One region of the Streptomyces sp. NPDC003635 genome, then DNA from elsewhere that is predicted to be linked to it. Evidence: riboswitches for the same ligand, from Rfam matches in the RefSeq annotation. Region 1 holds a riboswitch; each other region holds the start of a gene.
The links. A riboswitch is a leader RNA that binds a small molecule or an ion and turns the genes downstream of it on or off. The one in region 1 is predicted to bind cobalamin.
Positions count from the first base shown of each region.

Region 2: linked by a shared signal. The riboswitch ahead of ACWDRW_RS10735 (energy-coupling factor ABC transporter permease) and the one ahead of ACWDRW_RS04655 (ribonucleoside-diphosphate reductase subunit alpha) in region 1 are both predicted to bind cobalamin.
Region 3: linked by a shared signal. The riboswitch ahead of ACWDRW_RS18890 (cobalamin biosynthesis protein) and the one ahead of ACWDRW_RS04655 (ribonucleoside-diphosphate reductase subunit alpha) in region 1 are both predicted to bind cobalamin.
Region 4: linked by a shared signal. The riboswitch ahead of ACWDRW_RS37590 (ABC transporter substrate-binding protein) and the one ahead of ACWDRW_RS04655 (ribonucleoside-diphosphate reductase subunit alpha) in region 1 are both predicted to bind cobalamin.

Region 1 covers NZ_JBSFOK010000003.1:193,220-196,455, forward strand. The annotation lists gene mctP (monocarboxylate uptake permease MctP) at 1-1,005, shown strand, start outside; gene ACWDRW_RS04650 (GNAT family N-acetyltransferase) at 1,079-1,585, shown strand; cobalamin riboswitch at 1,639-1,762, shown strand; gene ACWDRW_RS04655 (ribonucleoside-diphosphate reductase subunit alpha) at 1,885-3,236, shown strand, end outside.
Region 2 covers NZ_JBSFOK010000008.1:139,389-142,624, reverse strand. The annotation lists gene cbiQ (cobalt ECF transporter T component CbiQ) at 1-684, opposite strand, end outside; gene ACWDRW_RS10740 (energy-coupling factor ABC transporter substrate-binding protein) at 691-1,053, opposite strand; gene ACWDRW_RS10735 (energy-coupling factor ABC transporter permease) at 1,050-1,757, opposite strand; cobalamin riboswitch at 1,788-1,973, opposite strand; gene ACWDRW_RS10730 (hypothetical protein) at 2,052-2,258, opposite strand; gene ACWDRW_RS10725 (LysR family transcriptional regulator) at 2,433-3,236, opposite strand, start outside.
Region 3 covers NZ_JBSFOK010000018.1:62,549-65,784, reverse strand. The annotation lists gene ACWDRW_RS18895 (cobyric acid synthase) at 1-819, opposite strand, end outside; gene ACWDRW_RS18890 (cobalamin biosynthesis protein) at 816-1,757, opposite strand; cobalamin riboswitch at 1,859-1,998, opposite strand; gene ACWDRW_RS18885 (hypothetical protein) at 2,225-2,446, opposite strand; gene ACWDRW_RS18880 (anion permease) at 2,481-3,236, opposite strand, start outside.
Region 4 covers NZ_JBSFOK010000070.1:21,588-24,823, forward strand. The annotation lists gene ACWDRW_RS37575 (4-hydroxybenzoate 3-monooxygenase) at 1-267, opposite strand, end outside; gene ACWDRW_RS37580 (formylglycine-generating enzyme family protein) at 293-1,249, opposite strand; gene ACWDRW_RS37585 (CoA-binding protein) at 1,325-1,732, opposite strand; cobalamin riboswitch at 1,825-1,984, shown strand; gene ACWDRW_RS37590 (ABC transporter substrate-binding protein) at 2,070-3,089, shown strand; gene ACWDRW_RS37595 (FecCD family ABC transporter permease) at 3,086-3,236, shown strand, end outside.

The DNA of each region.
Region 1 (3,236 bases):
GCCTTCGTCAAGGACACCCTGATCTACCTGGTGATCGCGGTGGCGATCATCTACATCCCGATCAAGCTGGGCGGGTTCGACGACATCTTCGCCGAGGCGAACGAGAAGTTCACCACCACCGGGGCGGGCGGTCTGATTCCGGCGGAGGCCGGTCAGTGGACGTACGCCACGCTGGCGTTGGGCTCGGCGCTGGCGCTGTTCATGTACCCGCACTCGATCACCGCGACCCTCTCCTCCAGGAGCCGTGACGTGATCCGCCGCAACACCACCATCCTGCCGCTGTACTCCCTGATGCTCGGCCTGCTCGCGCTGCTGGGCTTCATGGCCGTCGCGGCCGGGGTGAAGGTGGAGAACGGCCAGCTGGCGATCCCGCAGCTGTTCGAGAACATGTTCCCGGACTGGTTCGCGGGCGTGGCCTTCGCGGCGATCGGCATCGGCGCGCTCGTCCCGGCGGCGATCATGTCGATCGCGGCGGCGAACCTCTTCACCCGCAACATCTACAAGGACTTCATCAAGCCGGACGCGACGGCGGCCGAGGAGACCAAGGTCTCCAAGGTGGTCTCCCTGCTGGTGAAGGTGGGCGCGCTGGCCTTCGTCCTGACCATGGACAAGACGGTCGCCATCAACTTCCAGCTCCTCGGCGGCATCTGGATCCTGCAGACCTTCCCGGCCCTGGTCGGCGGCCTGTTCACCCGCTGGTTCCACCGCTGGGCGCTGCTGGCGGGCTGGGCGGTCGGCATGATCTACGGCACGGTGGCGGCGTACGGCGTCGCCTCGCCGACGCAGAAGCACTTCGGCGGCTCCTCGAAGGAGATCCCCGGCATCGGGGAGATCGGCTACATCGGCCTCACGGCGTTCGTGCTGAACCTGGTCGTCACGGTGGTCCTGACCTTCGTCCTGAAGGCGGCGAAGGCCCCCGAGGGCATCGACGAGACCAGCCCCGAGGACTACACGGCGGACGCGGGCGACCCGGGTGTGCAGAAGGAACTGTCGCCCCTCCACTGATACCGGGCCGTTCCGCAGCGGGCCGCCGACATGCAGGACTGTCGGCGGCCCGCCGTCGTACACACTCATCCGTATGGACTTCCGGATCCGCGCGGCGGAACCCACCGAATACGACGAACTCGGCGAGATCACCGCCCAGGCCTACCTCCAGGACGGCCTTCTCGCCTTCGGCGAAGCCGACTGGTACCTCGGCGAACTGAGAGACGTGGCCAAGCGGGCGGCCGCCGCCGACGTGCTCGTCGCCGTGGAACAAGGCCGCCTCCTCGGCGGAGTCACCTACGTCCCCTCTCCCGGCCCCATGGCCGACCTCGCCCGCCCCGGCGAGGCCGAGGTCCGCATGCTCGCGGTGGCCCACGAGGCCCGGGGCAGAGGCGTCGGACAAGCCCTCGTGCAGGCGTGCGTCGACCGCTCGAGCGCCGCGGGCGACCGCACCGGCATCGTCCTGTCCACCCAGCCCCTGATGCACAGCGCCCACCGCATCTACGAACGCCTCGGTTTCCGACGCGCCCCGGAACGCGACTGGAACCCGATTCCGGACCACCCCGAGTTCACTCTCCTCACCTACGAGTTGACGCTCTGAAGTCGACTCCGACACAACATCTGGGGGTGTCACCGCGGCCCGGCACAAGATGTATGCTCATGCTCGCTGTCGCCGCAGGGGAATCCGGTGCGAATCCGGAACTGTCCCGCAACGGTGTACTTGTGCACGTCTGTGCACATGGTCAGTCCGAGGACCTGCCGACAGTGCGCCCGGCCGTCCGGTCCGGGTGACTGACGTCCGGGCCTCGTGGAGTGGGCCGGTGGACGCGACGCCCCGTGCGCTCGTGAGCTGCCGCCTGCCCTCCGCAAGGCCCTGTGCCGAGCGAGGGAGAGCCCCACGTGACCATCGCGCCAGCCGATCCGGCTTCAGCCGTCCCGACCGCCGAGGACGCCCCGGGCACCGCCCTGCTGCGGACCCTGACCGAGCTGACCGCCGACCTCCCCGACGCCGACCCCGGCCGGGTCGCCGCCGCCGCGCTGCGCGGCCGGTCCGCCCGGGCCGACGAGGCGGAGCTGCGCGAGCTGGCCACCGAGGCCGCGGCCGGGCTCATCTCCGAGGACCCCGCCTACAGCAGGCTGGCCGCCCGGCTGCTGACGGTCACCGTCGCGGCCGAGGCCGCCTCGCAGGGCGTCACGTCCTTCACCGAGTCCGTCGCGGTCGGGCACCGGGAGGGCCTGATCGCCGACCGGACCGCCGAGTTCGTCCGGATCCACGGCGTCCGGCTCGACGCGCTGATCGACACCGACGCCGACGACCGCTTCGGCTACTTCGGCCTGCGTACCCTGCACAGCCGTTACCTGCTCCGGCACCCCCTCACCCGCAAGGTCGTCGAGACGCCGCAGCACTTCATGCTCCGCGTCGCCGCCGGTCTCGCCGAGGACGACACCACCAGGTCGGTGGACGAAGTCGCCGCGCTCTACGGGCTCATGAGCCGCCTCGACTACCTCCCCTCCTCCCCCACGCTCTTCAACTCCGGCACCCGGCACCCCCAGATGTCGTCCTGCTACCTCCTGGACTCGCCGCTGGACGAGCTGGACTCCATCTACGACCGCTACCACCAGGTCGCCCGGCTCTCCAAGCACGCCGGCGGCATCGGGCTCTCGTACTCCCGTATCCGTTCCCGGGGTTCGCTGATCCGCGGCACCAACGGGCACTCCAACGGCATCGTCCCGTTCCTGAAGACCCTCGACGCCTCGGTCGCCGCCGTGAACCAGGGCGGCCGGCGCAAGGGTGCCGCCGCGGTGTACCTGGAGACCTGGCACTCCGACATCGAGGAGTTCCTGGAGCTGCGCGACAACACCGGTGAGGACGCCCGGCGGACGCACAACCTGAACCTCGCCCACTGGATCCCGGACGAGTTCATGCGCCGGGTCAACGCCGACGAGCAGTGGAGCCTCTTCTCCCCGGCCGACGTGCCCGAGCTGGTCGACCTGTGGGGCGAGGAGTTCGACGCGGCCTACCGGAAGGCCGAGGCCGCCGGACTCGCGCGCAAGACCATCCCCGCCCGTGATCTGTACGGCCGGATGATGCGGACCCTCGCGCAGACCGGCAACGGCTGGATGACCTTCAAGGACGCCGCCAACCGCACCGCGAACCAGACGGCCCTGCCGGGCCATGTCGTGCACTCCTCCAACCTCTGCACGGAGATCCTGGAGGTCACCGACGACGGGGAGACGGCGGTCTGCAACCT
Region 2 (3,236 bases), on a different contig from region 1:
GGCCGTGAAGCGGACCGAGATCCGTGCCTCGGGCACCAGCACGCGCAGCGTTCCGTCGTAGCCGCGCCCGGCGAGCCCGGCCTGGAGCCGGGTGGCCCGGTCGAAGGCCCGTACGAAAGCGGTGGCCCCGAGCCCGCCCAGCGAACGCCAGGTCGCGGCGCGGGTGGTGTGCCCGAGTCGCGCTGCCTGGGCGTCCCGGATCCGCCGTACGGAATCCAGCAGCAGGAAGCTCATCCGGTACGTCACCAGCGCCACGTCGACCACGGCCGCGGGCACGCCGGCCTTCACCAGCCGTGGCAGCAGGTCGGACATGGGCGTGGTGAACGCGAACAGCAGCACCCCGAGAGAGGCCGCGGAGGTGCGCAGCAGCAACTCCCCGGCCCGTTGGGCCCCGTCGTCGGCGAGGGATACAAAGCCGTCGGGCCCGCCCACCTGTACCAGGAGCGTGGCGGCGCCGGTGACACAGAACCCCAGCGGCACCCGGTAGGCCCGCCACAGTTTCCGGCCCGGTACGCCCGCTGGGCCCAACAGCACGGTGAGGGCTGTCACCAGGACCAGCGCGGCCCCCGGCCAGGGCGGCAGCGAGATCGCGAGCACGGTCAGACCGAGTCCGAGCACGGCTTTGTCCACGGGATGGCGGCTGCGCCAGCGACTGCTGTGCGCCGCCGCGTCGATCGGCAGCACGAGGGCTCAGACCCCTTCGCCGTCGGACTCCCCGGCACGGCCGACACCGACGGACTCCCGTTCCAAGGCGCGCTGTTCCCCCTGCTTGCGGCCGCGGCGCAGCCCGAAGTAGTAGGCGAGGACACCCGCGCCGAGAGCCGCTTGCAGTGAGAACAGCGCCGACTCGATTTCCCCGGACGGCGGTTCGTACAGCGGCGAGAACCAGGGCTCGTAGTCCGGCTCGATCTCCGTGATGGCCGTCTCGGCCTCGCCGTCGGCGCCCGTGAAGGGTTCCTCCTTGTGGTCGCCGAGCCCGAGCACGAGCGGCATCACGGCGAGCGCCGCCACCGCGAGCAGCAGCAACAGGTTGATCTTCGTGTTACGGCTCATCGGGCCACCGCCTCGTTCGACTCGGTCCGCACCCGCTTGCCGCCGGACAGCAGCACACCGAGCCGGGTCAGTTCTCCCTTGCTGGACTGCACCAGCAGCCGCATCACCAGCACCGTCAGGAGCCCCTCGCTCACCGCGAGCGGGATCTGCGTGACGGCGAAGATGGAACCGAACTTGCCGAGCGCGCCCAGGAACCCGCTGCTGGGGTCGGGGAACGCCAGCGCCAGCTGGACACTGGTGACGCAGTAGGTCGACAGGTCGGCGACGAAAGCGCCGCAGAAGACGGCGGCCATCAGCGGTACGTCGTACCGCCTGAGCAGCTTGTAGACGGCGTATCCGGCCCAGGGCCCGACGATCGCCAAGGAGAAGACGTTGGCGCCGAGCGTGGTCAGGCCGCCGTGCGCGAGCAGCAGGGCCTGGAAGAGCAGCGTGATGGTCCCGAGGACCGCCATGATCGGTGGCCGGAACAGGATGGCGCCCAGACCGGTGCCGGTGGGATGGGAGCAACTGCCGGTCACCGATGGCAGTTTGAGTGCGGACAGAACGAAGGTGAAGGCCCCGGAGGCACCGAGGAGCAGGGTGCTCTCCGGGTGCTCGCGGACTTCACGCGTGAGTGACCGGACTCCGTGGACGACGAACGGCGCGGACGCGACGCCCCAGGCGACCGCGTGCGCCGGAGGCAGAAATCCCTCGGCTATGTGCATGGCTCAGCAGACCCTCTCCAGCACCTCGTGGATGGTTGACGCGCCTTGGCCGGTCTCCTGGCTGACGGGTGACACCGCCCGTGACTCCGCCTTCCCGGGTCCCGAAGGACCCAGTGGCTGCCCGTGAGGGCTGGAGCCGGACTTCCCGATCACAGTGGCGAGGGCCGCACCGGCATTGCACCGGATTTCCCGTTCACCAAGGCGTGGTGACAGTAGTCCGCCCACCGGGCCCATGACAAGCGGAGCCGGGGGGCGCACAGGGGGAGTGAACCGGCTCACGCACCTGCGGTGACGTCAGTCCCAGCGGTAACCGTCCCCGAAGTTGAGCGTGTGCTCCAGGACGTCCTCGAGGGGGTCGTTGATTTCCACGGTGTTGATCACGGACACCAAGGGCGCGTTGTTGGAGACGTGCAGCGGGGGATTGTCGTGGGCGGCGGCGTCACCGGCGGCGAGGACCGTCGCGGTGAGGGCGACGGGGAGGAGGGAGATCCGTGCGCGCATGACTGCTCTCCTTCGAGGTCGGGGTGGCGGCGGGGACGATGTCGAGCTCAGGGTGGCGGGGACGATGTCGAGCTCAGGGTGGCGGCGGGGACGATCGGCAATTACCGCGCGCCGGTCTCGCGAATCCCGGATCCTCGGACGGTTCACCTGGACGGGGCGGGCGTTCGGCGGGCCCTATCGGCTGGACGGCCGCCGACTGACCACTGCGAGCAGTCGTGCGACCAGCGGGTTCTGATCGTCCGTCCGCCAGGCGACGGCGACCCGGGTGCGGGCGGTGTCGGGCTCGATCCGGCGGAACGCGACGCCCTTGAGGCGGATACGGCGGATGCCGGCCGGGGCCACGGAGACGCCGAGGCCGGTCTCCACGAGGGCGCAGACGGTCGCCCATTCCACCGCGTGCTGGGCGATGCGCGGGGTGAACCCCTGTGCCGTGCACAGCCCGATGAGCTGGTCGTACAGCCCGGGCCCGGCGTCACGGGGCAGCAGCACGAACGGTGAGTCCGCCAACTGCGCGAGCCGCACGGTCCGCTGGGCGGCGAGGGGGTGGCCGCTCGGCAGCACGGCGACGAAGGGCTCGGCGACCACCGTCCGGAAGGCAAGCTCCGGCTCGGCGTCGGAGGGTTCGCGCAGCAGGCCGACGTCGATGGTCCGCTCGCGCAGGGCGGCGAGCTGGGGAGCGGTGGTCATCTCGCGGATGTCCAGCCGTACATCGGGGAATTGCTGCCGAAAGTCGCGGATCAGGCTGGGCAGGACGGTCAGCGCCAGGGATGCGGCGAAGCCGAGACGCAGCCGGCCGGCGGTGCCGGCGCCGACGGCCCGGGCGGCGGCGAGCCCGTCGGCGAGGTCGGCCAGGACCCGCCGGGCGGCGGGCAGCAGTTCGTGGCCGGCGGGGGTGAGGGCGACGCGCCCCGGTCCGCGGCGGAACAGCGGGTGGCCGACCTTGTCCTCCAGCCGACGGATCTGCTGGCTCAGCGGCGG
Region 3 (3,236 bases), on a different contig from region 1:
GGACATGAGCGGCACGGCGCAGACGGCGACGCGCAGCACGTCCTCGCCGACGGGGGAGGAGACCTGGGACTCCCGGACGGCTCCCCGCAGCGACACGCGCAGTCCGTCCTCCTCGTCGATGCCGAGTCCGTGCCGGAAGGGCAGGACGCCGTAGGTCCGCCGCCCGGTGAGCCCGTGCAGCATGTCCAGGCCCGGCTCCAGCAGTGAGACGTCGCCGCGGAACTTGTTGACGAGGAACCCGGCGACGAGCCGCTGGTCCTCGGGCGAGAGCAGCGCGACCGTACCGAAGAAGGAGGCGAAGACACCCCCGCGGTCGATGTCGCCGACCACGACCACGGGCAGCCCGGCGTTCCGGGCGATCCCCATGTTCACGATGTCGGTCCGCCGCAGATTGATCTCGGCGGGCGAACCGGCCCCCTCACAGATCACCGCGTCATACGTGCCCCGCAGTTCGGCGAGGCAGTCGAGCACGGTCCCGAGGAGCTGCTGCTGCCGCCCCCCGTGGTACCCGCGCGCGCTCAACTCGCCCACCGGCTTGCCCATGAGCACGACCTGGCTGCTCTGCTCGCCGCCCGGCTTGAGCAGCACGGGGTTCATCAGCGCGGTCGGCTCGACGCGGCAGGCCTGGGCCTGCATGGCCTGGGCCCGCCCGATCTCGGCGCCCTCGCGGGTCACGAAGGAGTTGAGCGACATGTTCTGCGCCTTGAAGGGAGCCACCTTGACCCCCTGCCGCACCAGCCACCGGCAGATGCCGGCGGTGACGACGCTCTTCCCGGCGTCGGAGGTGGTCCCGGCGACGAGCAGCCCACCGCCGGTCATGACGTCCGCCCCTTCACGGCCCGGCGCGCGACGACACTGACGCCGAGCGCCAGCCAACTGACCCGCCGCGACAGCCGTACGGCCCGTTCGATGTCCCCGACTTCCACTGCCCGCCCCTCCCCGTTGAGTACCGGTCGATGTTCGACGCGTCCGCCGTACGACAGCGTCCCGCCGAGCCGGACCCCCAGCGCCCCCGCGAACGAGGCCTCCACCGGCCCGGCGTTGGGGCTCGGGTGCTTCTCGGCGTCGGCGCGCCAGGCGCGTACCGCACCCCGGGGATTCCCACCGGCTGCGGCGGCGAGTACGGCCGTCAGCCGCGCCCCCGGCCACCCGGCGACGTCGTCGAGGCGGGCCGAGGCCCACCCGTACCGCCGGTAGCGGGGTGACTTGTGGCCGACCATGGCGTCGAGGGTGTTCACGGCCCGGAACCCGACGAGCCCCGGCACTCCGCCGAGCGCGCCCCACACCAGCGCGCCGACGACGGCGTCGGAGGTGTTCTCGGCGACGGACTCCACTACGGCCCGGGCGATCCCGTCGGCGTCGAGCGCCTGCGGATCGCGCCCGCACAGATGCGGCAGCCGGGCCCGCGCGGCCTCGACGTCCCGCGCTTCGAGCGAACGCCCGATGCGGCGGGCCTCGCGGGCGAGCGAGGTCCCCCCGACGACGGCCCAGGTGGCGAGGCCGGTGAGGGCGACGGACGCCGCGGGGGAGTGTCGTACCGCACGAGAGGTGAGAGCGCCGACGGCGACGGCGCCACCGGCGCACACGGCGGTGTGCACCGCACCCCGCCCCCGGTCGTCCCGCCACAGCACCCGCTCCACGGCACCCGCGGCCCGCCCGAACGCGGCGACCGGATGCCCACGGCGCGGATCGCCGAGGAGCAGGTCACCCAGGAGGCCGGCGGCGGCGCCGTACGCGAAGACGCGATCGGCCCGCATCGGCTCAGCCGGTCGCGGAGTCGGAAAGGGGTCTGGCGCTGGATGGCAACAGGCAGGCGAGCATCGCGACATGTCCTCACTCAGGGTGTCCACGCCCTGGTTCGACTAGACCGGCGGTGAGAGTTCCTGGCTCCCGGGGCTACCTACCCCGGTGACAGTGGCGGGACCGCGCCGGACTCGCACCGGCTTCCTCTCCTGCCGCCGTAATTGGCTCCGGCAGTCCACCACGGCCCCGGAACGGCCGTCAACTCGCTGTTGACCTGCGAGGGAAGAGTGTGCTGAGGCCCACATCGGGGTCGGTGGGACGGGGTTTGAACAGCGCCGTCACCCCGATGAGGTGGCTACGCCCGAAGTGCCCCGCGGCCGCACGGCGTTACCCCCTGTGAACCCGGGCGCACACGACGGCGCGCCCTGTCCGGCGCCCAGCATGGGCGCGCGGACAGAGCGCGCGTCGAGTAAGAAGCGGGTCAGGCCACGATCAGGTAGATCCCGTAGCCCACGGCCGCGGCGCAGGCCGCGAAGCAGGCGTACGCGCCAGTGAGCGCCACCGTCGCGGTGCCGCCCTGCTCCGCCGCGCGTTCGCGGCGGGCGAGGCCGGTGATGCCGAGGGTGAACAGGGCCACGAGGGCCACGGTGACCACGAGGCTGACGCCGAAGACGGAGCCGAGGGCCGCCCAGTCGATCTTCATGATGCTGATTCCTTCAGTGAGCCGGGTGGGCGGGTCAGACGCCGGCCTGCGACGTGGCCGGTTCGCTCGCGTGGGCCGGGATCGTCGCCGTGAGGTCCTCGGTCACCGTGCCCGCCGGGGGCGGGGTCACCGCGGCCATGGCCGTCGTGACGACGCCGGCCGGCTCCTCGGCGGTCTCGTTGACGTTGGTGTGGTCGATGACCTCACGCCGGGAGATCTTCCAGATCGCCGCGCTGGAGGCGACCAGGAAGACCGCCACGAGGCCGGTGCCCCAGCTGCCGAAGCCGGTGACCCACTCGGCGACCGCGGCGACCAGCGCCGCCGCCGGCAGCGTCAGGCCCCACGCGACGAACATCCGCGTCGCCGTCGACCAGCGCACCACGCCGCCCTTGCGGCCGAGCCCGGCGCCCATCACCGAGCCGGAGACGGAGTGCGTGGTGGAGAGGGAGAAGCCGAGGTGGGAGGAGGCCAGGATGACGGTCGCGGCGCTGGTCTGCGCGGCGAAGCCCTGCTGCGGCTGGAGGTCGGTCAGGCCCTTGCCCATCGTGCGGATGATCCGCCAGCCGCCCAGGTAGGTGCCGAGCGCGATGGCCAGGCCCGCGGAGAGGATGACCCACATGGGCGGGTCGGAGTCGGGGGCGAGGGTGCCGCCGGCGACCAGGGCGAGGGTGATGATGCCCATGGTCTTCTGCGCGTCGTTGGTGCCGTGGGCCAGCGAGACCAGTCCGGCCGAGGCGATCTGCCCGGCGCGGTAGCCCTTCTCGGAGGCCTTGCTGCCCTCGGACTTCTT
Region 4 (3,236 bases), on a different contig from region 1:
CTCGCACTCGTTGTGCACCTGACCGCGCGCCAGCAAGTTGCCCGCGAGGCCGCGCTGTTCGAGCCCGCGTACGGCCCACTCCTCCAGGACGCCGGCCCTGGGCCGCCGCTCGATGAACTCACGGCTCTCGGTCTCCAGGACCAGACAGTCGACGGAGGCGGCCCGCAGGATGTTGCCGACGGTGAGCCCGGCCGGTCCGGCACCGACTATGACGACCGGAAAGCGCTGTGCGGCACCGGAGTTGTGGTGGGGGGTGCTGGAAGTCACGCCAGCATTATGGTCGTACCGGCTTTCAGGTGTCCGCCGCGCAGCGGAACCCCGCGTGACCGCTGGAACCGTCCGGGGTGTTGGCGCTGCGGGCGGCGACCCGGTAGCGGTTGCAGTAGGAGGCGTGGCACATGTGGGAACCGCCGCGGATCACCTTGGCGGTGCCCTCGGCCGGGCCGGTGGGGCCGGCCGCCGCTCGGTGCTCCGTGGACCACCAGTCCGCGCACCACTCCCACACGTTGCCCGACATGTTGTGGAGCCCGTACCCGTTGGGCTCGAAGGCGTCCACGGGGGCGGTGCCCCGGTAGCCGTCGGCCGCGGTGTTCTGGGTGGGGAAGGTGCCGCGCCATATGTTGCAGCGGTAGGTGCCGCCGGGGTCGAGGTCGTCGCCCCAGGGGTAGCGCTTCTGTTCCAGGCCGCCGCGGGCGGCGTACTCCCACTCGGCCTCCGTCGGCAGCCGCTTGCCGGCCCAGGCGGCGTAGGCGGCGGCGTCGTACCAGGACACATGGACCACCGGGTGGTCACCGCGTCCGGCGAGATCGCTGCCCGGGCCCTCCGGCCGGTCCCAGGCCGCGCCCGCGACCGCGCACCACCAGGGCGTCCGCTCGGGCCGCGGGGCGTCCCGGCGCAGGGCGGCGGGCAGGAACCCGGCGAAGACGTACGACCAGTCCAGGCGCTCGGCGTCGGTGAGGTGGCCGGTGTCGGCGACGAACGCGGCGAAGGCGTCGTTGGTCACCGCGCGGGTGTCCAGGCGGAAGGAGTTCAGCCGCACGGGTCGTACCGGGCCCTCGCCGTCGTCCGGGAACCCCTCGCTGTCCTCGGCCCCCATCAGGAACTCGCCGCCCGGGAGCAGGACCATGCCGTCACTGGAGAAGGCGCTGCCAGCGGCCGTGCGGGGGCCCGTGGCGACCGGCTCCTGCCTGGCCGAGCCGGTCCCGGAGGACGGCACGCAGCAGAGGGCGGGCGGCGGCGGCTCGGGCATCGGTTCTTCCTCGCGGACCGGTGAGGGGTGCGACCCCTGTCTACGCCATGTTGCAGTACACCACCTCGTCGTGCGTCACCGCAGCAGCGGAATCTCGATGGCCGGGCAGCGGTCCATGACCATCTCCAGGCCCGCCGCCCGGGTCCGTTCGTAGGCGGCCTCGTCGATCACGTCGAGCTGGAACCAGACCGCCTTGGCGCCCTTGGCGACGGCCTCGTCGGCGACCGGCCCCGCCAGCTCGCTGTTGACGAAGACATCGACGACGTCCACGTCGAAAGGGATGTCCGCGAGGGAGGCGTAACCCTGCTCGCCGTGCACGGTCTCCGCCTTGGGATGCACCGGCACCACGCGCTTGCCGTAGCGCTGGAGCACCTGGGCGACGCCGTAGGCCGCGCGCCTCTGGTTCGACGACAGACCGACCACGGCCCAGGTGTCGCCGAGCTCGGTGAGGATCTTGCGGATCGTCGCTTCGTCGCCGTACACCGGGGGCCTCCTCGACCTCATGCCATGCCTTGCCCGGCTCAACGGCCCGGGGCGCCCGGAGATTCCCGGATTTCGCGTGGTAGCTTGCCGAGGCCAGTCGAACCCATGCTCATGGGTCAGGGAATCCGGTGCGAATCCGGAGCTGACGCGCAGCGGTGAGGGTGACGGGCGGGGCCTCGGCCACTGGACGGCGTGACAGCCGTCTGGGAAGGCGCCCCGACCGGACGACCCCGAGTCCGAAGACCTGCTGGCGGCCCCCGCGGTCGAACGGACGGCGGGGGAGCACCGTACGGACGGGCTCCGCGTTCGAGCCCTCGACGACTGAGGAACCATACCCGTGCCCATCGCACGTCTCGCCCGCCCCGCCGCCCTGCTCACGGCCGCCGCCCTGCTCCTGACCGGCTGCGCGGACAACGCCCCCGCCGACGACGCCAAGGCCGCCGTCATCCTCGACAACTGCGGCCACCCCGTGCGCGTGACGCACCCGCCCCGGCACGCCGTCTCCCTGAACCAGGGCAGCACCGAGATCCTGCTCTCCCTCGGCCTCGCCGACCGTCTCGCGGGGACGGCGACCTGGACCGACCCGGTGATGAGGGGGCTGGAGAAGGCGAATGCCGAAGTCCCGCGCATGGCCGAGAACAACCCCTCCTACGAGCGCGTCCTGGAGGCCGAGCCCGACTTCGTCTCCGCCTCCTTCGTCTCCACCCTCGGCAAGGGCGGCGTCGCCTCCCGGGAGCAGTTCGAGAAGCTCGGCGTGCCGACCTACGTCTCCCCCTCCGACTGCGTCGGCAAGGACAACTCCGGGGACGGCGACGGAGTGCGGACGACCCCGCTGGCCATCGAGGACGTCTACGGCGAGGTCCGCGACCTGGCCGCCGTGTTCGGGGTGCAGCGGCGGGGCGAGGAACTGGTCGCCTCGCTCGAGAAGCGGATGGCGAAGGCCACTTCGGGCGTCGACGCCTCCGACGTCACGCTCCTGTACTGGTTCGCCAACGCCGAGTCGCCCTACATGGCGGGGTGTTGCGGTGCCCCCGGCATCATCACCCGCGCGCTCGGGGCGAGGAACGTCTTCGACGACACCCACGACGAATGGCCCCAGATCAACTGGGAGACCGTGGCGGACCGCGATCCCGACGTCCTGGTCATCGGGGATCTGACCCGCAAGTCGCAGACGGCCGAGTCGGCCGCCAAGAAGATCGCCTTCCTGGAGTCCGACCCCGTCACCAGGAACATGGACGCCGTCAAGCACAAGCGGTACGTCCTGCTCAGCGGCCAGGCCATGAACCCGACGATCCGCACGGTGGAGGGCGTGGAGCAGGTCGCCGCCGCGCTGCGCGAGTTCGGGCTCGCCAAGTGAGCCTCCGGCGCACGCTGGTGCTCGGCGGGGCCGGGATCGCCGTCCTGTGCTGCTCCCTGGCGGTCGCGATCACCATCGGGCCCGCCGACATCCGGGTCGCCGACGTCTGGTCCACGGTTCTGTCCCATCTCGGCGTCGGCAGCTCGC